3 regions of the Idiomarina sp. PL1-037 genome follow, and region 1 is predicted to be linked to each of the others. Evidence: predicted binding sites of a transcription regulator. Region 1 holds the regulator's gene; each other region holds the start of a gene.

Region 1 (8,357 bases):
GCCATAAAGCAGGCATTGGCTTGCGAGAAACATGCGCTGAATCTGGATGAACGCATTGTTAACTCTGACGGCGCGCATTACGGCAGCCATACGGGGTTTCGCGTTTATGGTAATAGCCACGGTTTTATTGGCGGTTACTTACAGTCCCGGCATAACCTCAGTTGCGTTTTGATAGCCAAAGAGGGCGACAAAATGCAGCGTGACATGAGCTATTCGGTTGCCCGCAAAATGCACGAATTAAAATCTGCCGAGAGCGTTGCTGAAGAAGCCGCCGCAGAAACCCTGTCGCGCTTAGGAGCGCGCAAAGTCCCAACCGCTAAAGTGCCGGTTATTTTTCGGGCTGACGTGGCAGGGAGTTTGTTTGGTCATATGGTCAGTGCGATAAGCGGTGGCAATTTGTATCGTAAGTCCAGTTTCCTGCTCGATCATTTAGGCAAGCCGGTGCTGCCAGAATGGCTGAGCATTCAGGAGAAACCGCATATTGTCGGTGGCCTGGCGAGCTCACCGTTCGATGCTGAAGGTTTGGCTACGAAAGATCGCGATATTATTAGCGACGGGGTGCTGCAGACTTACCTGTTAACCAGCTATGCTGCACGTAAACTGGATATGCAGCCTACCGGCCACGCAGGTGGTATCCACAACTGGCGGGTGACACAGCAGGACAACTCGTTAGCGCAGTTATGCAAAAAAATGGGGACAGGCTTGCTGGTAACCGAATTGATGGGGCAGGGCGTGAACATGGTTAATGGTGACTATTCGCGCGGAGCGGCCGGCTTCTGGGTGGAGAACGGTGAAATTCAGTACCCGGTAGAAGAAGTGACCATTGCCGGTAACTTGAAAGACATGCTGGCGAACATTGTTGCCATAGGTAATGACACCGATGAACGCCACGCACTGCATACCGGCTCGGTGTTATTAGAGCAAATGAGTATTGCCGGCAATTAAAAAGACAGGGAATTAAGACAGTAACAAAGTTGCTGAGCCAAGGAAGGCGAAAATACCCACGACGTCAGTAACGGTCGTCAGAATAACTCCGCCTGCCAGTGCTGGATCGATGTTAAACCGTTTCAAAATAAGGGGCACGGTAGCGCCGGCAAGGGCAGCTGCGACCAGGTTCATCATCATTGCAAAGGCAATAATGCCGCCGACTAACCAGCTCTGCATCCACAGCGCAACGACTGCAGCGATTAACACTGACCAGATAGCCCCGTTCAGAAAGCCAATGGCCAACTCTTTACCAATAAGCCATCGCGAATTACTTGAGCCGATGTGGCCCAGCGCCATACCTCGTATGACCAGTGTCAGGGTCTGACTACCGGCTATGCCGCCCATACTGGGTACAATGGTATTTAAAATAGCCAGTACAGCCATTTGTGCCAGTATGTCTTCAAATAATGAACTGACCATAGCGGCAAGTAAGGCAGTAACCAGGTTTACCGCCAACCATACGGTACGGCGGCGAGTACTTTTTAATACCGGAGCGAAGGTATCTTCGTCATCTTCCAGACCGGCCATACTCAACATGGAATGTTGGGCGTCTTCGCGGATAATATCGACCACGTCATCGATGGTTATACGACCAACCAACTGCTGTTCATTGTCGACGACCGGCGCAGATACCCAGTCATGACGTTCGAACAATTTCGCAACCTCGGTCTCATCCATAGTCACTGGGATGGTGGTTATATCCGCCGACATAATTTCGTCAATGCGATGGCTAGGGTCAATAGTTAACAACTGGGTTAAGGTAATTTCGCCAATGAGCTTTTCATGACGATCCACAACGTAGAGTTTATCGGTGGCTTCGGGGAGTTCACCTTTAAGACGCAAATAACGCAGCACGACATCGATAGTGACGTCCGAGCGCAAGGTAATGGTATCGGTATTCATGATACCACCGGCGCTGTCTTCGGCGTATGAAAGCGCGGTTTCCGCACGTTCGCGGTCGCTTTCGTCCATGGACTTCAGAACTTGCTGATAGACTGGCTCTGGTAAGCCACGCAAGACGTAGGCAAGGTCATCGGTGTCCATGCCTTCGGTGGCAGCAGCAAGGTTCTCCGGTGCCATTTGACGGATAATGTCTTTCTGAACCTCTTCGTTCAGTTCCTCAAGAATTTCGCCGTGTTCATCTACGTCAACCAGTTTCCAGACAATGGAACGACTTTTGGGCGGCGAGGATTCCAACAGCAATGCCACATCGCATGCCGGCATATTATGCAGCATACGGCGGGCAGCAACGAACATACCATCAGACAGCGCGGAGTTAACCTCCTGAATGCGCTGCATGGCATATTCTTTGTCGGAAAGCTCAGCAATCATGCTTATTCGTCTTCCTCGAAGCGATCTTCAAACAAAGCGCTAACGGCATCCAGTGCCGCTTGTGCGTCTTTCCCTTCGGCACAGACTTCAACAGTTTTTCCCTGTTGACTGGCCAGTAGCATCAGGCACATAACGCTGGCAGCGTTAACGCATTGCTCACCTTGAGTAACCGTAATGTCCGACTCGAATTCCTGCGTTAATTGCGCTAATTTTGTTGCCGCGCGTGCGTGCAAGCCTAGTTTATTGCGAATAATTAACTTTCTGCAAATTTTATCCATGGATTTTTAGTTCCCGGTGTCTGACCTGAACCTTGACAGTTTTTTGTTCAAAGCGCTCGGCTAGCTGCTGAGAAATATAAACTGAGCGGTGTTGACCGCCGGTACAGCCGGTAGCTATGGTCAGGTAGCTGCGGTTGCTGCGCTGAAAGTGCGGCAGCCAGGTATCTAGAAAGTTTTCCAGCTGATAAATAAACTTAGTCACCAAGGGCTCTTGGCGAAAGAAAATCTGCACGTCGGTATCCAGGCCGGTAAGCAGCTTAAGCTCAGGTTGCCAGTGCGGATTGGGTAAAATACGCGCATCAAAGACAAAGTCAGCGTCTTTGGGCAAACCGTACTTAAAACCAAAAGACTGAAACACTATAATCAGCTTTTTATCCGCTCGTCCCAGCACCCGCTCAGTGACCTGTTCACTTAATTGGTGCAGAGATAAATCGCTGCTGTCGAGGCGCCAGGTTGCTCTCTCCATAATGGGTTCAAGCATTTTATGTTCGGCCTGAAGCGCTTCAAGCAGAGGCAGTTCTTTTTGCGATAACGGATGCAGGCGACGAGTCTCGCCAAAACGCTTTAGCAAGGTATTGTCGTCAGAGTCAATAAACAGAATTTCCGGTTCAACGCCTTTGGGCAAAAAGCTCAGAGAATCCAGTAATTCTTCAGAATGCTCTGGTAAATTGCGGACATCAATGCTGATGGCTATTTTTTGATATTGCTCGATGACTGCATGCACCAGCGTTGGCAACAGGCTTATGGGTAAATTATCAACGCAATAAAAGCCTAAGTCTTCCAGTACGCGCAGAGCAATTGTCTTACCTGATCCGGAACGACCACTAACAATGATCAGTTGCATGGCGACTGTTCACCTTCGCCCACAAATAATTGATATAACGCTTTGTCAGAATCTGCATGGCGCAGTGCGCGGGTGCAGTCTTTGTCATTCATTCTTCTGGCCACAGTGGCCAATGTTTGTAAATGGTTCTCGTGCTCTGACTCCGGCACCAGAAGCGCGAAGATAATATCGACAGGCTGGTTGTCAATAGAATCGAACTCGATAGGTTCGTCTAGGGTCAATAATACCGCCACCGGATGATTTGCATTAGGTAAACGGCCATGAGGAATTGCGATACCTAAGCCAATTCCCGTACTGCCTAAACGTTCACGGTTTAACAGGCTCTCAAAAATGTCATGACGGGTAATGCCAGACAGCTTAGGGGCTACGATTTGACTAATGGTTTCAAGTAGTCTTTTTTTACTTGCGCCCTCGACTGCACACTTGGTGCAGTCGGCGCTTAACAATTCACTCAGTTGCATGGATTAATGTTGTTTCATTTTCTCTTTGTGTTTAATCACCTGACGGTCCAGTTTATTAATTAAACCGTCGATGGCCGCGTACATATCTTCGTGCTTTGAATCGGCGAAAAGCTCACCGCCATTCACGTGCAGCGTAGCTTCCGCTTTTTGAATCGTTTTTTCAACGTTTAGGATGACGTGAACATTCGTTATATGGTCAAAATGTCTTTCCAGCTTGGCAAATTTTGTGTCCACGTAGTCACGCAGAGCTTCGGTAATATCGATGTGATGACCGGTCAAATTAATTTGCATAACGTCTTCCTTCTGCAGTTAACAAAGTTATAAAAGACTTTTGCGTTGGCTCGATGATGGAATGTTCAACGATTCCCGATACTTCGCAATTGTCCTTCTTGCTACTTGGATACCCTGTTCGGCTATCAGTTCAGCAATCTTACTGTCGCTTAATGGTTTACTGCGATTTTCAGCAGCGACCATCTTCTTAATTAAAGCACGTATTGCCGTGCTTGAACACTCACCACCGCCCTCTGTACTGACATGGCTTGAGAAAAAATATTTCAACTCAAATACACCACTTGGGCAGTGTAAGTATTTTTGTGTCGTTACGCGTGAAATCGTACTTTCATGCATATCGACAGTTTCAGCAACATCGTTCAGTACCATGGGCTTCATAGCCTCTTCACCATGCTCAAAAAAGCCTTGCTGGCGCTGTACTATGCAATTAGCCACCTTCAGCAGCGTATCATTCCTGCTCTCCAGGCTTTTTATGAACCAGCGAGCTTCTTGCGTATGGTTCTTTATGTACTGGCTGTCGGCTACTGACTTTGCCGCTTTACTTAAGGCGGCGTATTCTTCGTTCACTTTTAATTTAGGTACGCTGTCGGGGTTTAATTCGACCATCCAGCGACCATTTTTTTTAGTAACGGCCACGTCAGGAATAACATATTCAACAGGTTGCTGTGCAACTTGCTCGCCCGGATGCGGATGCAATTGTTGAATTAATCGCATAGTCTGGCGTAAATCGTCTTCCGATAACTTCAGTTTACGCTGAATAGTGCGAAAATCGCGACTGCCGAGTAAGTCCATATGTTCAGTCACTAAGCATAAAGCAACCTGCTTGTATTCAGTGTCGTCGCTCAGTTGCCGCAATTGAATGGCAAGGCACTCACTGACACTGCGAGCGCCGACACCAATTGGATCAAAATGCTGAATACGCTTTAGCACCATGCAAACTTCTTCTGCTTCTACTTCGGGCAGACGCACGGCTTCAATAATTTCATCAACATCGACCATTAGGTAGCCGTTGTCGTCTATGGCCTCGATAATGGCTTCCGCTATGGCGGTGTCTTCTTCTGAGAAATGAGAAAGTTGCATCTGCCAGAGTAGGTGATCCTGCAGAGATTCGCTGGTAGAGCCCTGGTAGACTTCAAAATCGCCGTCAAAGGATTTACCAGAGGAGGCTGCGCCGTTGGCAGGGGTATGACTGGAGTAGGTGTCGTCCCAACTGCTGTCGACCGGCAGTTCGTCAGGCATCTCCTGAGTTTTTATAACGTCGGATGTTTCCCGCTGACTGTCGTCCCTTTCCTCAATGTTGCGGGTTTCAGACTGGTCGGCGTCGTTACTTGTTTCACCTTCAACCTCCAGCAATGGATTACTGTCTAACGCATCCTGAATTTCTGACTGAAGATCGAGCGAGGAAAGCTGCAGCAGGCGGATAGCCTGTTGAAGTTGTGGCGTCATGGTCAGCTGCTGACCAATTTTTAGCTGCAGACTTTGCTTCATAATGACTGTCCCGGTATCACGTTATAGGGTGAACTGCTCACCGAGGTAAACGTCTCTAACCTGTTGATTCGATAATATACTTTCCGCATCGCCGCTTGCAATAAGCTCGCCATGACTGACAATATAAGCGTGTTCACAAACAGACAATGTTTCGCGAACATTGTGGTCAGTAATCAGTACACCAATACCACGTTGTTTCAAATGTTCAACAATCTTTTTAATATCAATAACCGAAATGGGATCCACCCCGGCAAAAGGCTCATCCAGCAAAATAAATGTAGGTTCCGCTGCCAGGGCACGGGCAATTTCGACCCGACGGCGTTCACCACCTGACAGGCTCATGCCCTGACTGTTTGCTATGTGCCCAATATGAAACTCTTCGAGCAAAGCATCAAGTTGCTCTTCACGTTCGTTGGTTGATAGTTCTTTACGAGTTTCCAGAATAGCCATCAGATTATCGCGCACGGTTAACTTCCGAAAAATGGAAGCCTCCTGCGGCAAATAGCCAATACCTCTGCGTGCCCGCTCATGCATTGGCAGCAAGGTAAGGTCATTGTCGTCCAGTAAAATTTGACCTTTATCGCTATTAACCAAACCGACAATCATATAGAAGGTTGTGGTTTTGCCTGCGCCGTTGGGGCCCAGCAAACCAATAATCTGTCCTTGACTGACTTCCAGACTGACGTCTTTGACGACTTGTCGGCTTTTGTAGCTTTTGGCTAAATGTTTGACTCGTAAAGTTGCCATATTAAGGATTCTCGTTATTTTTTTCGTCGGTGTCAGTTTTTGGTTTTGGCGTGAAAATAGTGATAACACGGCTGTCTTCTTCGCCTGAGCTGCTTGCCGTTACCGTTTGCTTATCCAAATCATAGGTAATTAAACTGCCGCTGGAGCTACTGCTGCCTTGAGATATGCGTGCGTCGCCTTTCAGTTCCAGTCGTTGTTCCGACTGAAAGTAGGTTATTTTTTTCGCTTCTGCGTTAATTTCATTGCCATCTTCCAGCGTCTGGCTGTAAGTCGCAGGAGTACCTTCTGCAATAAAAATGTCTGCTTGTTTGGCGCTCTCGCTGGCGGACGCTTCTAATCTGTCTGCGCGAATTAATAGGCTGCCCTGGCGAATAATAACGTTATCCGTCAAAACCAGACGATTATTTTTAATATCAAGCTCTTCTTTACTCGACTCTACTTCCATTGGCTGACTAAAGTCAGACTTACCCTGAGCCATAACCGCTGACGGTATTAAGGCAACCAGGATGAGTTTACTCAGCAGGCTGGAAAATCGTTTTAACATGTCTTTTTAGCTCCATTCGTTCAGCTTTCAGGTCCGCAGTCATGCCGTTACCCCGAATTAATAGTCGGGGTCCGTGAATGCTTACCGGATGTTCAGTGCTCATTGACTCACTTTTCAAATCAATAATCAGGTACTCGGTTAACACTTGTTTGATGCGAGTATCCGGCTCTAAAGCAAGGATTTCAACATCGTGCTCCAAAATCAGGGTTTGGTCGTCGTAGAAAGTCCCTTGCTCGGCACTGACCTCCCAAAGCTCTTCGCCTTGCTCAGAAAATACCGTGTAAACCGGGTGTTTAAGTTCGGTCAGACCAATTTGGTTATAGTGAGACATCTTCTCAGATTTGATCTTGTGAGCCAGTAAACCGTCACTTTCGAAAATACGCGTTTCCAGACCAAAAGCGGTAAAGTCGGGCTGCATCGTACGTGTTGTAGCCGTGTTGCTACCGTCAGCGTCATCGCTAAAAGGGCGCCAGACAAGCAATAGTCCGGCACCGAATAATAAAATGAGAATGACAGTAACGCGTTGACTCACACACTGGCTCCTGTCGCCAGGTGCAGTTGCCCTTGACTGAGCATGATTAAATCACAGATTTCGCGCACGGCACCATGTCCGCCATGACAACGTGAAATATAATCGGCCTGCTGTTGCACCGATGCGTGAGCGTCCTGGACTGCAATACCCAGACCCGCAGCTTTAATTAAAGCTAAATCGGGAGTGTCGTCGCCAACATAAGCCACTTGCGCTGCGCTAAGGCCTAACTTTGTCAGTAGCTCATCGAAAGCGGCTGTTTTATCGTTCTGTCCCTGATAAATAAAGCCAACATCTAAGTGCTCCATGCGATGTTCAACAATGCGTGAGGTCCGCCCGGTAATGACCGCTGTTTCGACTCCTGATTTTTTCAGTGCTTTCATGCCAAAGCCATCCCGGGTGTGAAACGCTTTCAGTTCCTCACCATCGTTACCTAAATAAATGCGGCCGTCGGAGAACACTCCGTCCACGTCCAGCACTAGCAGCTTTATCTCGGAAAAGCGTTTAAACAGGCTTTTTTCAATGTCGCCGTACCAGGTGTTAATACATTCCATTAGAGCACTCCTGCCTGCAGTAAATCATGCATGTTCATTGCGCCACAAGGCTGCCCATCTTCGTTAGTAATAATGAGCCCATTTATTTTTCGGTCCTGCATGAGTTTTAATGCCTCAGCGGCCAGCATATCCTCGTTCGCAGTAATACAGGAGCGGGTCATAACTTCTGCTATCGGAGTCTTATGAACATCGATTCGGTTATCCAGAATGCGACGTAAGTCACCGTCTGTAAAAATGCCGGCAAGGCGCTGGTTTTCATCAACTATCGCGGTCATGCCCAGCCCTTTACGCGACATTTCCAG
Region 2 (8,357 bases), 410 kb from region 1:
AAAGATATTCACCACCGTCAGGGGTCTTTTAGCTGGTTTCATGAACGCGACAATGGTGAAGGGTTACTTTCGCTGTGGCAGGGTGACCGCGACATAGAGCAGTTTCTGCCGTTCGCCGGTGACGACACAACAAGCTCGGGAGCAGTAATTGACGTTTCGCGTCAGTTTGAAGGTGCGCATGCGCGCTGGCGTCAACGCGGAGTTAACTGGTCGGCAACCGTGGGAGCGCAATTAGAACGCCAGCAAGATCACCGCTTTGGTTATGTGAATGACAATGGTGAAAAAGGTGACTTGCGCCGCAATGAGTTTAACTGGATTGAAAATGCCTCGGTGTATCTGCGTTTTCAGTGGCAGTTGTCAGAAGAGCTTTCAGCAACAGGCGGCGTTCGTTACAGCGATATTAATTATGAGGTAGAAGACTACTTTACCGAGCTAGATAACTCCGATGACAGCGGCAGCCGCGACTTTAGCGAGACCACGGCAGCAGTTTCAGTTACCTGGCAGTTTCTGCCTACCTCAGCGACTTATCTAAGCATTGGACAGGGGTTTGAAACGCCGACACTGACCGAGCTGGCATACCGGAATCAGGGCTCGGGTCTGAACCGCGAACTGGGTCCATCGACCAATGATCAGTGGGAATGGGGTGTTAAACACCAACTCGATAACGACTGGCGTCTGCATTTCGCTTTCTTTGGTATTGAAAGCGAAGACGAAATTCTCGTAGATCAGTCAAACGACGGTCGCACAACCTACCGCAACGCGTCGGAAACCTCACGTGAAGGTGCTGAACTCAGTATTAACGGCGCATTAACGCAACAGTTAGATTTACTGCTTTCATACAGTTACATCGATGCAACCTTTGATAACGGTCCGTTGCAGGGAAGTCAGTTGCCCGGCGTAGCAAAGAGTCAGGGGTATTTACGTCTTAACTGGCAACCCACAGAGCAGTGGCTAGTTCAGTTAGCCGGACAGTACCGCAACGAGACACCGGTGAATGATGCAAACGATACCTTTGCGCCGTCTTACACGACCTGGGATATCGCCGTAAGCCGCGATTGGCAATGGGCTAAGAGCGAGCTGGATGTATGGGCAAGGGTTGATAACATTACCGACAAAGACTACGTAGGAGCGGTTGTGGTTAATCAGGGCAGTGGACGTTCCTTTGAGCCTGCAGTAGGCCGACAGGCCAGCGTCGGCATTAGCTGGCGCCGACGCTTTTAAGCTGTCTTTACAGACTTTTCCTTAACACATCGAGCAGGCGCTGTGCGGTCTGCTCCGATGAAGCAGGGTTCTGACCGGTAATCAACATACCGTCCTGTACTGCATATGCCTGCCAATCGTCCACCTTACGATAATGGCCGCCTTTGGCGGTTAACTCGTCTTCCAGCAAGAACGGGACCACGTCGGTAAGCTCAACAGCAGCTTCTTCACTGTTACTAAAGCCAGTAACTGTACGACCCTGGACGATAGGATCACCACATGGCGTTTTAGCATTTAGTAACGCCGCGGGCGCGTGGCAAACAGCAGAAACAGGCTTGTCTCGGCTCCAAAAGTGCTCAATGAGCTTAATGGAGTGCTCGTCGTTGGTTAAATCCCATAAAGGTCCGTGACCACCCGGATAGAAAATTGCGTCAAAACCTTCCGGGTCAACTTCGTCCAGTTTGCAGGTTGTTTCTAGTTTTTGCTGCGCCGTTTTGTCTTTGTCAAAGCGCTCAGTTGCTTCGGTCTGTGCATCCGGCGTTGTGCTGTTTGGATCAATCGGTGGCTTGCCACCCTTAGGCGATGCCAGAGTCACTTCCACACCTGAATCAGTAAGAACATAGTACGGTGCCGCAAACTCTTCTACCCAGAAACCCGTTTTATGGTCTGTGTCACCGAGTTTATCGTGTGAGGTTAATACCATTAATACTTTCACTTAGTACTCCCGTTAGATGATTCAAAACTTAGTATAGACTACGTGATAAAACGCGCGTTTGATCACTCGCCATGCTGTTCCAGCCAGCGGTATAAGGTACGCCTTGTGACTCCGAGAATTTCTGCGGCTTTAGATTTGTTCCCCTCGGCATGAGACAGTACCTTACGAATGTACTGATTTTGATACTCATCCAGAGTCGGCCACTCGGTGCCATAATCCACTTCGGATTCATGCTCACTATCCAGGATCCTTTGCGGTAAATCTTCGACGGCTATTTTATCGTCTCTGGAAAAGGTAAAAGCACGTTCAATAGCATTTTGTAGTTCACGTACGTTGCCGGGAAAACGGTAGCGATAAAGTTGCTCCAGTGCAGCCGGAGAAATACTGCGAACCGTTTTATCACTGTTTTTTTGCAACTGCTGTAGAAAGTAATTAGCTAAGCGCTCTATGTCCTCACCACGCTCGCGCAACGGTGGCACTCGTAAGCTAAAGGTTTCCAGACGATAAAATAAATCCTGTCGAAAACGCCCGTCCTCTACCTGTTTTTCTAAGTCCTGATGGGTTGCAGCCAGGATCCGGACATTCACTGTTTCTTCTTCGTCGCTGCCCACGGCGCGAATCGTACCCTCCTGCAAAACACGTAGCAGTTTGGCCTGCAACGCCATTGGCATTTCGCCAATTTCGTCCAATAACAAAGTGCCCCCGTCGGCCTGCTTAAGCAGACCCTGGCGTTTTTTCTGAGCACCGGTAAACGCGCCGGCTGCATGACCAAAGAATTCACTTTCCATTAAATCGGCCGGAATGCCTGCACAGTTCACTGCCTGAAAACTCTGCTCAGCACGGTCACTTAACTGATGCAGTGCCTTAGCCACCAACTCTTTACCGGTACCGCTTTCACCGGTAATTAACACGCTGCCGTCTGCCGGAGCAATGCGCTCTATCTGGTCATACAGTTTTCGCATTGACGGGCTTTGACCGACTAAGCCCCCGGGGCCTTTTTGTTGCTGACGATACCGTTTAAGCTCCCGCTGCAGTGACCGATGCTCTAAGATCCGTTTTACGCTAAGCAATAAATGCTCAACATCCAGCGGCTTGGTTAGAAAGTCATCGGCTCCTTGTTTTAGGGCATCAACCGCCTGATCAACCGTACCAAAAGCGGTAATCAATAATAGCGCAGGCGAGTTATCTTCATTTTTTAAACTTTCCAGTAAAGACAGGCCCGACAGCCCCGGTAAGCGAATGTCGCTGATAACCAAATCCAATGGCGTTATCGATTTTTTAAAGGCTTCAACACTTCCCCAGGCCGTAACTTTATAGCCTTCGGCCTCCAGCTCTTCAACCAATAGCTCCTGCAGAGCCGGATCATCCTCAATGACGCCTATCATCGCTTTTGCTGCGGTCATTCACTACCTCCTTTGATAACTGCTTGCCGAAGGCATTGCGCAGGTAAACTTAAGGTGACCCGACAGCCACCATTAGGGTTATTGGTTAACGACAATTCCCCATTATGATCATTCAATACGTGTTTAACGATGGTTAAACCAAGTCCGGTGCCTTTACCCTGAGGTTTATTGGTTTCAAAAGGCTGCAAGGCCTTATTTTTCATCGACTCGGGCAACCCTTCACCGTCGTCATCAATGGTGATAATAACGCCTTCATCTGCAAACTCAGCTGCCACTAAAACTTCCGATTCAGCGGCCTGCAAACCATTGCGAAGAACATTCACCAACGCCAGTTCCAGTCGCTTGATATCCACTTTCAAAATAACGTCGACAAGCTCCTTAATGACCACTTTGGCCGACCCTTTATCCTGCTCAAACTCTATGCTGGTCATGGCTGTTGCTATCAGGTCACGTAAAGAAATGGCTTCGCGCTGCTGCACCGGCGTGCGGGAAAACGCCAGCAATTGATTGACCAGCCCGGTTAACCGCTGCACCTGGCCTCTTACCGCTTTTAACTGGCGCTGACTGTCTTCATCTTTATGGTTGCGTAATAATCGGCTGGCGCGTCCGTCAATAACGGTAAGCGGAGCGCCTAATTCATGCGCAACACCACTGGCGACGCTACCAATAGCCGCCATTTTTTCCTGCTCTCGTAATGCCTGTTGCAGAGAGGCCTCGTGCTCCCGACGCTGCTCCAGTTCTTGCTCAGCCTCAGTGATACTATCAAGCATACGGTTGAAGCCCTGCGCAACCTCCTGCAATTCTGACGGGCCAGCCGGTGTAACCCGTGTACTGCGATTCCCTTCAGCTACCCGCAGCATCGCGTCTTTAAGTGCAACCACGTGCCGACCAACACCGCGATAATGACCAAACACCAACACGGCAATAGTAATTAAGCCGAATGCCGCCCAACTGAGCCAGGCGTATTGACTCAGCGTTTCAAAAGATTCATCAAAGTCACTGGCACGACGGTTTATCTGTAATAAACCAATAATGCGACCACCACGGTCAACAATAGGCAGGAACTGGGAGAAGACATCGCGCCCCTCAACCCGTCGGTAGTCGTCCTGCTTTATTCCTGTCTGGACCGTTTGCAGCGCCAGCTGACTGTTGCTTAAATCGGTTTCAGTAATGCCCGCTTCTGCTACCTGCTGACCATACACGTTATAAACCGATGCGCCGTAAACCCGACCGATATTGAACACCGAGTCCAGATTAGCCTGCACTGTTGCCAGATCGTTATTCAACAACGCGTCACTAATAGGTAAGCTAATGGCTCGGCCCAGCAACTCCAGGTCACTTTTTAGTCGCTCATTAGCCTCATCAGAGGCGACCTGTAAGCCAACACTTATTGCAACGCCGGAAATCAATAGCATAGGCACAACGACATACATTAAGAGCCGCCGCTGCAGGCTGGATAATGGCCAACTGTATCTTTTTGTCACACTGCCTCCTTTGACTGTGTACTAAGGATACACATTTTTCAGCGGTTTTTCTGTGCGCAAACTCTCAATATAAAAAAGATATTAAAAATCAAATACTTGAAAAGTTGGCACAGTCTTCGCTTTAGTTAGGGCGTAATTAAAACTGATAAATTCATTTAGGAGATTATCATGCAAAAGACAATTATCGCATTAGCAACTGTATTCGCACTGGGTAGCACTGCAGCAATGGCTCAACAGCAGCAAGCTCAAGATCCAATGGCACAGCAACAGCAGCAAACTCAGGAAATTACTGAAGGCATGCTGGTTAAGTTTGTAACCGCTATGGAAGACGTTCAGGGCGTTACTGAAAAATATCGTGACCAGTTCCAGGAAGCTGAAAACCAGGAAGAAGCTCGCGAGATTCAACAGTCTGCGCAGCAAGAAATGATTGGAGCCGTTGAAGACGCAGGCCTGACTCCGCAAGAGTACAACATGATTATTCAGCAAGCACAAAACGACGAAGAACTTCGTGGCCGCTTAGAAGAGCTGACTGGTGATGAAAACTCTTAATCGATTCGTCGATAAGAACACCAAGAACCCGCGACTCGCTTGAGTTGCGGGTTTTTTATTTTTAACCCACCAGAACCCCTTAAAATTTCAGTTTCGACTAAAGTCGAATATGTCTTGTTTAAATCCCCGGTATTTACAGTTAATACACTTGACCAAGTGTTATAAGAATGTAATAAACGATTGTGCACTGTTCATTTTGCACACAAATAAATAAAAAAATCCCAGGGAGAACAAGAATGAAAACAAATTTTAAATATTCTCTTTGTGCATTAGCTATAGGCGCAGCTTTTACCGCACCTCCCAGCTTTGCGCAACAAGGAAGCAGTGAAGCAAACGATGACGCTCTTGAGCGCATTCAGGTTACTGGCTCACGAATTTCACGAACCGATATGGAAGGCGCTTCTCCGGTAGAGGTAATTGACAGAGAAAGCATTGAAGCTTCAGGTTTTAACAACCTACAGCAGTTATTAGAGCGCTTACCATCGGCAGGTGTCGGAACCTTCTCAACCCAGGGAAACAGTCAGGACACCACTGCTAACGGTGCAGCTGCTATCAGCTTGCGTGGCTTTGGTGCGGACTCAACACTGGTTCTGCTAAACGGGCGCCGAGTCGCTGTGTCCTCATTTGCTGAAGGTGTAGCCAACTCCTTTGTTGATATCAACTCAATTCCGGTAGCCGCCATTGAACGAATTGATATTCTAAAAGATGGGGCTTCAGCAATATACGGGTCAGACGCCGTTGCTGGTGTCGTTAACATCATTTTAAGAGATGACTTTGTTGGTACAGAATTAACCGCCAGTCACGGTGGAACAACCGGTGATGTTAACTACGAAGAGACCAGTATGAGTTTGGTTTGGGGCACTGGCGACGACGACAGTAACACCACGATGATTCTGGACTACTGGAAAAACACCTCAATAACAGGTGCAGAGTTTGGTCGGAATGGTACGGCAAATCAAAGCCCGTGGGGCGGTAACGATTTCCGTTCATCGCGAGGTTTCCCCGGAAGCTTTATTGTAGACGGTGAGGAGCGAGCAGATCCGGACTGCCCTTCAGACTCACTAGTTGGAACACGCTGTGTTTTCGATTACGGGCCTTATGCTCAAATTTTTCCGGAAGCTGAACGCGTGGGTGCCATTGTTCAATCTCGAAAAGAGTTTTCAAGAGACGTAGAAGGCTATATTGAAATCGCAGCTCAGCACAACCGTTCGAAAGCAGGCGGCGCACCAACGCCTCTTGATGCCGATGCCGGACTTTATGTGCCAGCCGACCACCCTAATAACCCCTGGGGTGAGCGTGTTGATATTAACTTTTTTAGAACAGTTGATGCAGGTCCCCGTATTTGGGACGTCGAGTCTGACACTCTGCGCTTTATTGCTGGACTAAGAGGGAACTTAGGCGGCTGGAACTGGGATGTTTCCTACCAGAAAGGGCGTAGTGAAGGTATGCAAACCGGTTCACGTGAGCAAGGTTGGGTGCGTACCGATTTCTTACAAGAAGAAATTAACGAAGGTAACTACAATCCGTTTGGTGGTACAGTCAATGATCCTGATGTAATTAACGATATTACTACATCACTTGTGCGCCGTGGTAAGTCACACTTGACCGCCATTGACGCCAGTATCGCGGGCGAAGCTTTCCAATTGGGTGAACGTTGGGTATCCATGGCAGCTGGCCTCGAGTACCGTGAAGAAGACGTTTTCGACCAGCCTGATGATCAGTTCCAGCGCGGTTTAATTTTTGGTACTGAGTCTGTACAAGCGGAGGCCGAGCGCGACCAGTGGGCTGCATATGTCGAGTTCCTAATCCCAATTACTGATCAATTAGAAGCAACTGTTGCTGGACGTTACGACGACTACAGCGACTTCGGCTCAACTTTTAACCCACAGTTTAAATTACAGTGGCGTCCAACTGAAGACGTAACTTTACGTGCATCATATGGTGAAGGTTTCCGTGCTCCTTCACTGGCGCAAATCGGCCTTGGTCCGTCACAAGTATCAACTTTCTTCACTGATACCTATCGTTGTGAAGCAGATCAAGAAAGCTGCGTACCACTTGACTACACTATTGTTTTCTCAGGGTCTGAAGGATTAGAGCCAGAAGAGTCTTCGAACTACAACATCGGTGGTGTTTGGCAGGTTAGTGACGCTTTTGACCTCTCTGCCGATTACTGGTCAATTGAACAAGATAACAAAATTGTTCAAAACGACTTTGAGAACGTCTACGCGGAACATTGTAATGACCAAGACAGTGAAATCTGTGAGCGTCGCGACCCATTACCAGGTGATGAGCTGGGTGAGTTAGCAACCCTTTACAATACCTATGTTAACCTTTCCAGCCAAGAAGCTGCGGGGGTCGATTTTTCGGCTAACTATAATTGGGAACTACAAGACATTGGCGATGTTCGCTTAGGGCTTGATTGGTCTTATATGAGTAAGTTTGAAAAAGACGGCATTGATTACGCCGGTGAATACGAGTATCCAGAACATCGCTGGACTGCTCGTGCGGAGTGGTCTCGTGATGCGTTAGGCGTTAATTTGAATCTGAACTACATTGGCGAGTTTGAAGATTATCAAGCACCAGCTGAAGTTGAAGCGAGTAAAGCTCGTACCGTTGATAAGCAGCTGCTTGTCGATTTACAAGCTTATTACGATGTAACGTCAGAGCTTCGTTTAACTATAGGTGCAACTAACCTACTCGACGAAGAACCCCCAGAAGCATTTAACGATGATCTTTACGGGTACGCATCAAGCGTTCACAACCCTCGTGGTCGCTTTGTTTACTCGAAAGTCAGTTACTCGTTCTAAAACTCAGGTTTAAAAACTGTAAAATCCGTAATCAGTTGACTCTGGTTACGGATTTTTTTGATCATCTCTCCTATGCTTTACGTAGGCCTAACTAGAAAAATATTCTTTAACGCAAGGAGAAAGCGAAGTGAAAGCATCCGATTTATTCGTAAAAGCACTTGAAAACGAGGGTGTGAAGTACATTTTCGGCATTCCCGGC
Region 3 (8,357 bases), 570 kb from region 1:
GCTTGACGCGCCAATTTACCATGGTGACTTAGAAGCTGCCGACGGTGTGCCTGAGTCGATGAAAAGTCTGGGCGAGAAAATTCAGTCCGCATCTAAAGTGGTGTTAGTTAGCCCAGAATACAATTCGTCGGTGTCGCCGCTGATAAAAAATGCGATTGACTGGGTGTCCCGACTTGATAGTAAAGCTTGGGCCGGAAAAACTGTGCTGCTGGCTGCGGCCTCTCCCGGTGGTTTAGGTGGTTTACGAGCCGTCAGTCATTTACGCGATATTCTTGCCAATGTTCAGGCTTGGACGGCACCTCTGTGCGCAAGTTGCCCTAATGCCAGCGATGAGGCCATTGCGGCAATGGACGAAGGTTTTCTGAAACAATTTTTAGAGCAAGGAGAGGGCTAGTTAGTGATTTACTGGAAGATACTTTTCAGTCTTTGACCCGCGGCGTACACCGTAAATACAGTGGCTGGCGCCGCAGCCGCGGAGACAGTAATGAGCCTTAGCGTTTTAATCCATTAACGTAGCTATCGATTGCCTGGTTGCCATACTCAACCAGAGGAAAGTAATCAGGCGCGAGTAGCCAGTTGTAAATAAGGCCGTCGACCAGAGAGAATAAGCCAATAACCGCCACGCGTGAGTGGACTGTCGGTGCAAGTTCATTCCTTTTTACCGCAGTTTCAAAAAGCTTTTCGACATCGCAAATACATTCGTTGCGGCCGCTTATATGTCTTAATTTAATTGGGTTTACTTCGTCAATGTATTCACATTTGTGTAAAAGAATACTGGCTAAGGAACGGACCTGATCGTCGTCCTGCACACGGCGAATAAACTCTTTAGAGCGTTCTTTGACTTCAATTAATGGATCAAATTCGGAGCCTTCAGCAACTTGTTCCCGCATTTCATCAAATGGCAACTTAATGCGCCCCATAAGAGACTCAATTAAGTCCATTTTATTTTCAAAATGATGGTAAATTGCACCGCGAGTAACGCCAGCTTTCTCCGCCACTTGCATCATCGACGTTTGAGTCACACCTTTTTCACTGAATAAAGCTTCAGCAGCATCTAACAACTTGGCGCGGGTCTCCATTGCGTCTTCTTTTGTGCGTCGAACCATTTTGGGCTCCTATTTCTTAACATCCGTTCATTATTATAACGGTTTTTCCGTAATCATGCACCTATGTATGTATATTCTGATACAAGGATTTTAAAACAAATAGGGAAAAGCGGTTGTGGAATGGGTATTCGACCCTAATAATAAGGGTATACATTTAGTAAAAAACGTTGAGGTGTGTGATGAAAAACGAACTTGATAACAAACTGATGTTGGATGCGTACGAAAAGATCCACACTCATGGTGAAGCTCGTCAGGGTCGCCATTATTTAGACGGCATAGAAGCTTATACCGATCACGACGGTTATACGGTATTTCTGGAAGGGCATGGGGTTACGCTCACCCTGCAGTTCCATAATTCGTACAATCTAAAGTATGACAATGAAAGACAGTACGATCAATTCATACGGGCTCTTAAAAACATCAGCAAAGGGTATGAAACGCCGGGGCTAGAGAGAGGATGAGTCTGGATAAAGCTTACACCGTAAAGGAAGAGGTGGCTCATGCGTTGACTCACGGCGTCGGTGCTGTTTTGAGCATTGCAGCTTTAATTGTCATGTTGGTATGGACTGCCGCCTATGGTGATGCGTGGCATGTTGTTGCTTCAAGCATCTACGGTGCGAGCCTTATTCTGCTTTATACCGCCTCAACGCTTTATCACGCGTTCCCCTGGCCAAGAATGAAAGCTGTATTCCAACAGCTTGATCATGCCGCCATTTACATTCTAATTGCTGGTACCTATACGCCATTTGCCTTAATTAACTTGAGAGGCGGATGGGGCTGGACGCTATTGGGTGTGGCCTGGGGCATTGCTTTGCTGGGCGTGATTCTTGAGCTCGGTATGAAAAGGCGAATTAAGTGGTTATCGCTCAGCTTATATCTGGGAATGGGCTGGATGGCGTTAATTGCCATTAAACCGATGCTTGATAACGTTGATAGTGGCGGTTTGATGTTGCTGGTAGCCGGGGGTTTGGCTTATACGTTAGGCGTTATTTTTTATGTGTGGAAGTCGTTGCCTTATCATCATGCTATCTGGCATTTATTCGTGTTGGCTGGCAGTGTTTTCCATTTCTTTTCAATTTTCTATTTTGTGCTGCCGCAACCGGAATTGCTTAGCGTCGGTTAACTTTTAGCTGAATTACAGACATAAAAAAGCCCGCTAATTTTGAAGTGACCCCATAAAGTTGGACTCATTTCTAGCGGGCTTTTTTGATTACAGACTGAGTCGTCTATTAACCGTTTTTCGGCTCACGACCTAAACGTTTACGATCATTCTCTGTCAGTGCGCGTTTACGAATACGAATAGACTCTGGTGTCACTTCGACCAGCTCATCATCGTTGATAAACTCAAGCGCCTGCTCCAGTGTTAAACGAATTGGCGTACTCAGCGTCTGCGCTTCATCAGTACCTGATGCACGAACGTTGGTTAGCTGCTTACCTTTCAGACAGTTTACTGTCAGGTCGTTTGAACGGTTATGAATACCGATGATCTGGCCCTCGTAAACTTCATCGCCGTGCGATGCAAATAATTTACCGCGTTCCTGCAGGTTAAACAGTGAATAAGTCAGAGCTTTACCCTGGGCATTAGAAATCAGTACACCGTTAACACGTTGACCAATAGTACCGCCTTTGTGCGGACCGTAGTGGTCAAAAGTGTGGTACATCAGGCCTGTACCTGAAGTCAGTGTCATAAACTCTGTCTGGAAACCAATCAAACCACGGCTTGGTACTTCAAAGTCAACGCGGACGCGACCTTTGCCGTCAGGCGTCATGTTGGTCATTTCGGCTTTACGCAAGCCTAATTTTTCCATAACGGCACCCTGATGCTGCTCTTCAATATCAACCGTCAGAGTTTCATAAGGTTCCATTTTCTTATCATCTTCGTATTTGATGATAACTTCCGGACGAGAAACGGCTAATTCAAAACCTTCGCGGCGCATGTTTTCGATAAGAACACCTAAGTGAAGCTCACCACGGCCTGATACGCGGAAACGATCCGGGTTGTCAGTCTCTTCAACGCGTAATGCAACGTTATGAACCAGTTCTTGCTGCAGACGTTCAAGAATCTGACGAGAGGTAACAAACTTACCTTCTTTACCTGCGAAAGGTGAGGTGTTGACCTGGAAGGTCATAGTTACCGTTGGTTCGTCCACCGTCAATGGCTTCATGGCCTCGGCTTTACCAACCGCGCAAACGGTGTCAGATATTTTAAGTTCGCCCAGACCCGTAATAGCGCAAATGTCGCCTGCTGCTGCTTTGTCGGCTTCAATGCGATCCAGACCTAAGTAGCTAAAGACTTTACCAATTTTGCCGCTGCGTTCTTTGCCGTCAGCACCAACAATAGTGACTGGCTGGTTAACTTTAACACTACCACGGGTAACGCGGCCGATACCGATAACGCCCAAGTAACTTGAGTAATCCAGTTGTGACACCTGCATTTGCAGGTCGCTATCAGGATCAGCATCTGGATGGCTTACTTTGTCAACGATGGTCTCGAACAATGGTGTCATGTCACCATCTTGCTCATCTATATCCAGGGATGCCCAGCCATTAAGTGCTGATGCGTAAACCACGGGGAAGTCTAGTTGCTCATCTGTAGCGCCCAGGTTGTCAAACAAGTCAAATACTTGGTCCATAACCCAGTCCGGACGAGCACCTGGACGGTCAATTTTGTTAATAACAACAATTGGATTCAAACCGTGAGAGAAAGCTTTCTGCGTGACAAATCGAGTCTGGGGCATAGGGCCGTCAACAGCATCAACCACCAACAATACCGAGTCTGCCATAGAAAGTACGCGCTCAACTTCACCACCGAAATCGGCGTGTCCTGGTGTATCCAGAATGTTGATGCGGTAATCCTGCCAGTTAACCGCTGTGTTTTTGGCAAGAATAGTGATGCCACGCTCTTTCTCAAGATCGTTGGAATCCATAATACGGTCTTCTATTTCGCCACGGCTTTCTAAAGTGCCAGATTGTTGCAACAATTTGTCGACTAGCGTGGTTTTACCATGGTCAACGTGGGCGATGATCGCGATGTTGCGTAGTTTTTCTATATCAAATACCTGAATTGTCATTAAGAACTGCCTGTAGTTGTCCGGGAATGGAACCCCGGGCAGGGGGTTTTATGAAAAATAGCGGCGTATTCTACCTTTTTGAGTTGGATTAAGAAAGGGCTGATTGTTTTTTGTTCGTTATATTTTTATGACGTTATCTCAAATCCTCACTTTTGCACCAAATTTGTGCGTTATGCGCTATACTGGTGCGTATTAGTTTAGGCGTCATCGTGTTAAATAAACTAACTTTATGAATATAAACAAAAAAGTCAGTTGGCACAGGCTTTGCTATACTCAAGCTGTATTTTTAGACGCTGTCTACGGAGGACAACATGTCAGCTAATAAGATTTTCGATACCATCAAAGAACACGACGTTAAATTCGTCGATTTACGCTTTACTGATACTAAAGGTAAAGAGCAACACGTCACTATTCCGGTGTCGCAAATCGATGAAGACTTCTTTGAAGAAGGTAAAATGTTCGATGGTTCATCTATTTCCGGCTGGAAAGGCATTAACGAATCAGACATGGTACTGATGCCAGATAATGAGTCTGCTGTTCTGGACCCATTTACTGATGAAATTACCCTGAATGTCCGTTGTGACATTCTTGAGCCCGAAACCATGCAAGGTTATAGCCGTGACCCTCGCTCAATCGCGAAACGTGCGGAAGACTTCCTGCGTTCATCAGGTATTGCAGATGACGCTTACTTCGGTCCGGAGCCTGAGTTCTTCCTGTTCAACGACGTGCGCTTCCATACTGATATGAGTGGCTCGTTCTATAAGATTGACGCAGAAGAAGCCAAGTGGAACTCTGGTCGTGAATATTCAGAAGGCAACATGGCTCACCGACCTGGTGTAAAAGGCGGTTACTTCCCGGTACCTCCGGTAGACTCAGCGCACGACATTCGTGGCACCATGAGCTTAGTAATGGAAGATATGGGTATGGTTGTTGAAGCCCATCACCACGAAGTCGCAACAGCAGGTCAGAACGAAGTGGCTACTCGCTTCAACAGCCTGACTAAAAAAGCAGATGAAATGCAAGTTTATAAGTATGTCGTGCACAACGTTGCACACTCTTACGGCATGACCGCAACCTTTATGCCGAAGCCTCTGGTTGGCGATAACGGCTCTGGTATGCACGTGCATATGTCTTTGAACAAGGGTGGTGAAAACTTATTTGCCGGTGATCAGTACGCGGGTTTGAGTGAAACGGCGTTGTATTACATTGGTGGAATCATTAAGCATGCTCGTGCCATTAACGCTTTTGCAAACGCCTCTACTAACTCGTATAAGCGTCTGGTTCCTGGTTTTGAAGCACCGGTCATGCTGGCTTATTCAGCCCGTAACCGTTCGGCTTCTATCCGTATTCCATTGGTTTCCAGCGCGAAAGGTCGCCGTATTGAAGTGCGCTTCCCTGACCCGAGTGCCAACCCATATCTCGCCTTTACAGCCTTATTAATGGCTGGTCTTGATGGTATCCGTAACAAGATCCACCCTGGCGATGCTATGGACAAAGATTTATACAATCTGCCGCCTGAAGAAGCGAAAGACATCCCAACTGTTTGCCACTCACTGGAAATGGCTCTGGATGCGCTGGACAAAGATCGCGATTTCCTGAAACAAGGTGGCGTTATGGATGACGACATGATTGATGCTTACATCGATCTTAAATACAACGAAGTAGAGACATTGAAGAAGACTACCCACCCGGTAGAATTCGATATGTACTACAGCGTTTAATGGTTCCTGGCCGGGTAAGGTGTCTTGCCTTATCCGGTTGCACCAAATTGGTGCGTAATTTATCCTGCCTTCGTGAACGATACTGCGCTACTTAACCAACTACTCACAGGCATACTCATCCTCGATGATCGCCTGACCATCCGTTACGTCAATTCGTCTGCTGAATCTTTGCTCGATCACAGTGCAAAGCGCCTGTTGGGCGAACCTTTCTCCGCGGCGTTTTATCAATGTTCGCTGGCGTCAGAAACGCTGATGGAGTGTCTGAATAACGAACAAACGGTATTGAATGCGGAAGCTCAGTTCGCGCTGCATTCCGGGCACAATATTCGGGTGGAAACCAGCATTCAGACAGTGGAGCAACCATTTGGACGTGCTTTGCTGCTGGAATTAAAACAAGTAGACCAGTTGCGGCGAATAAATCAGGAAGACCAACAGCGTAATCAGCTATTCGCTACCCAGCATTTATTGCGTGGTATGGCGCATGAGATTAAAAACCCGTTGGGGGGCTTACGCGGTGCAGCACAATTATTGGCGAGGCAACTGCCGGACGAGAGCCTGACAGAGTATACGGACTTGATCATCAGCCAGTCGGACCGGTTAAGGTATTTGGTCGACAGGTTACTTGGGCCGGAAAAAAGGGGTGAATCGAAGGAAACCAATATTCACGAAGTACTGGAGAGAGTCGCCAGAACCTTGGGGTACGAATATGGTGATTCGCTGAATTTAGTCCGGGATTATGACCCGTCGCTGCCGGGTATTCAGGTGGTTGCGGAAGCTTGTGAGCAGGTATTTTTGAACATTGCCCAAAATGCAGCACAAGCGATGTCCGGCGAAGGCACTATTACAATCAAAACCCGGGTGGAGCATCAATTGACTCTGTTTGGACAGCGCTATCGGCAATGTGCAGTGGTTACTTTGACCGATAATGGACCCGGTATTCCGGCAGAGCTGCGCGATACCTTGTTTTATCCGTTAATAAGCGGCCGTGCCGAAGGAACCGGGCTCGGCTTGTCGCTGGCACAAAACTTGGTGCATCAGCATAAAGGGAAAATCGATTTTGATTCCAGTCCCGGGACAACCCGGTTTTCAGTGTATCTGCCTTATCTTTCTGCAGAAAATGGTAATGAGGTGACGGATGACCACTAATGCTCAGTTATGGATAATTGACGACGACGACTCGATTCGCTGGGTACTGGAAAAAGCCTTTGCCGATAGCCGTTATCATGTGCGCAGTTTTGCCAATGGTGAGGACTTTTTCACCGCATTAAAGAGTGATAAACCAACTGTTGTGCTCACCGATATCCGTATGCCGGGTGAAAACGGCCTCGCAGTACTGGAGCGGCTGCATCAGACTCAGGAGCATCTGCCGGTTGTTGTTATGACCGCACATTCTGATCTTGAAACAACAGTAAAAGCGTTTCAGGGCGGTGCATTTGAGTATCTGGCGAAGCCTTTTGATATTGATGAAGCCATTACCGCCGTTGACCGTGCTCTGCAGCATGCCAGACAAAGTGAAAATGCCCCCGCGGAAGCGGATGCAAATTCAGTTCCCGAACTTATTGGCGAAGCCACGCCTATGCAGGACGTGTTTCGTGCTATCGGACGCTTGTCGGGCTCAAGTGTTAGTGTGCTGCTTACCGGAGAAACTGGTACCGGCAAAGAAGTTGTCGCGCGTGCTCTGCATAAACACAGCCCACGGGCCGGCAAACCTTTTATTGCGCTTAATATGGCAGCAATACCGGCCGATTTAATTGAGTCGGAACTGTTCGGGCATGAGCGAGGTGCCTTTACCGGAGCCGATCGGAAACGCGTTGGGCGGTTTCAGCAAGCCGACGGTGGTACTTTGTTTCTGGATGAAATTGGTGATATGCCGTTACCGGTTCAGACCCGGCTGCTGCGTGTTCTGGCCGAAGGACAGTTTTACCCGGTAGGAGCGCTACAACCGGTAAAAGTGGATGTGCGTGTTATTGCTGCGACTCACCGGGAGTTAGAGCATCTGGTTAACCAGGGCACATTCCGGGATGACCTTTATCATCGGCTTAATGTTATTCGACTGCGGCTGCCGCCTCTGCGTGAACGAGCGGAAGACATTGATACTCTCGCCAGACACTTTCTTAAAAAATCGGCGGAAGAGTTAAATGTCACGCCTAAAACCTTGCTCGATGAAACGCTTAGCACACTTAAGGAGTACAATTGGCCCGGCAATGTCCGACAGCTTGAGAATACTTGCCGTTGGTTAACGGTAATGGCGCCCGGGCAACAAATTAGTTCCCAAGATCTGCCTGAAGACATTCTTGTGACCTCGGAACCTGCTCCGGCAGAGCCAGAAGGTGAACTTACCTGGTTACACTCGTTGCAAGCCGAGCTTGAACTGCAACCGTTAAACTCGCAGGATGTTCTGCAAAGTTATCAGCAGAAGCTGGAGCAGGTGGCGTTACAGACTGCGTTAAAACGTTTCT

The links. Region 1 encodes sigma-54, which starts transcription at its own class of promoters, with help from an activator protein. Its sites were predicted from a motif close to GTTGGCACGNNNNTNGNNT; they were not measured.
Region 2: a site for sigma-54 is predicted at 4,906-4,924, ahead of U0358_RS00125 (DUF4168 domain-containing protein). Genes of this name have one in related genera too.
Region 3: a site for sigma-54 is predicted at 4,429-4,447, ahead of glnA (glutamate--ammonia ligase). Genes of this name have one in related genera too.

Annotation. Positions count from the first base shown of each region.
Region 1 is NZ_CP139873.1:436,663-445,019, forward strand. Features, by position in the region: gene pmbA (metalloprotease PmbA) at 1-945, shown strand, start outside; gene mgtE (magnesium transporter) at 958-2,319, opposite strand; gene U0358_RS02070 (HPr family phosphocarrier protein) at 2,322-2,597, opposite strand; gene rapZ (RNase adapter RapZ) at 2,590-3,441, opposite strand; gene ptsN (PTS IIA-like nitrogen regulatory protein PtsN) at 3,432-3,902, opposite strand; gene hpf (ribosome hibernation promoting factor) at 3,906-4,193, opposite strand; gene U0358_RS02090 (RNA polymerase factor sigma-54) at 4,221-5,681, opposite strand; gene lptB (LPS export ABC transporter ATP-binding protein) at 5,703-6,428, opposite strand; gene lptA (lipopolysaccharide transport periplasmic protein LptA) at 6,430-6,972, opposite strand; gene lptC (LPS export ABC transporter periplasmic protein LptC) at 6,941-7,504, opposite strand; gene kdsC (3-deoxy-manno-octulosonate-8-phosphatase KdsC) at 7,501-8,055, opposite strand; gene U0358_RS02115 (KpsF/GutQ family sugar-phosphate isomerase) at 8,055-8,357, opposite strand, start outside.
Region 2 is NZ_CP139873.1:24,315-32,671, forward strand. Features, by position in the region: gene U0358_RS00105 (TonB-dependent receptor family protein) at 1-1,221, shown strand, start outside; gene U0358_RS00110 (type 1 glutamine amidotransferase domain-containing protein) at 1,229-1,915, opposite strand; gene U0358_RS00115 (sigma-54-dependent transcriptional regulator) at 1,978-3,318, opposite strand; gene U0358_RS00120 (sensor histidine kinase) at 3,315-4,802, opposite strand; gene U0358_RS00125 (DUF4168 domain-containing protein) at 4,971-5,351, shown strand; gene U0358_RS00130 (TonB-dependent receptor) at 5,588-8,158, shown strand; gene U0358_RS00135 (acetolactate synthase large subunit) at 8,286-8,357, shown strand, end outside.
Region 3 is NZ_CP139873.1:2,672,599-2,680,955, reverse strand. Features, by position in the region: gene U0358_RS12610 (NADPH-dependent FMN reductase) at 1-394, shown strand, start outside; gene U0358_RS12605 (TetR family transcriptional regulator) at 492-1,106, opposite strand; gene U0358_RS12600 (DUF3081 domain-containing protein) at 1,286-1,567, shown strand; gene trhA (PAQR family membrane homeostasis protein TrhA) at 1,564-2,229, shown strand; gene typA (translational GTPase TypA) at 2,336-4,177, opposite strand; gene glnA (glutamate--ammonia ligase) at 4,489-5,898, shown strand; gene glnL (nitrogen regulation protein NR(II)) at 5,971-7,044, shown strand; gene ntrC (nitrogen regulation protein NR(I)) at 7,034-8,357, shown strand, end outside.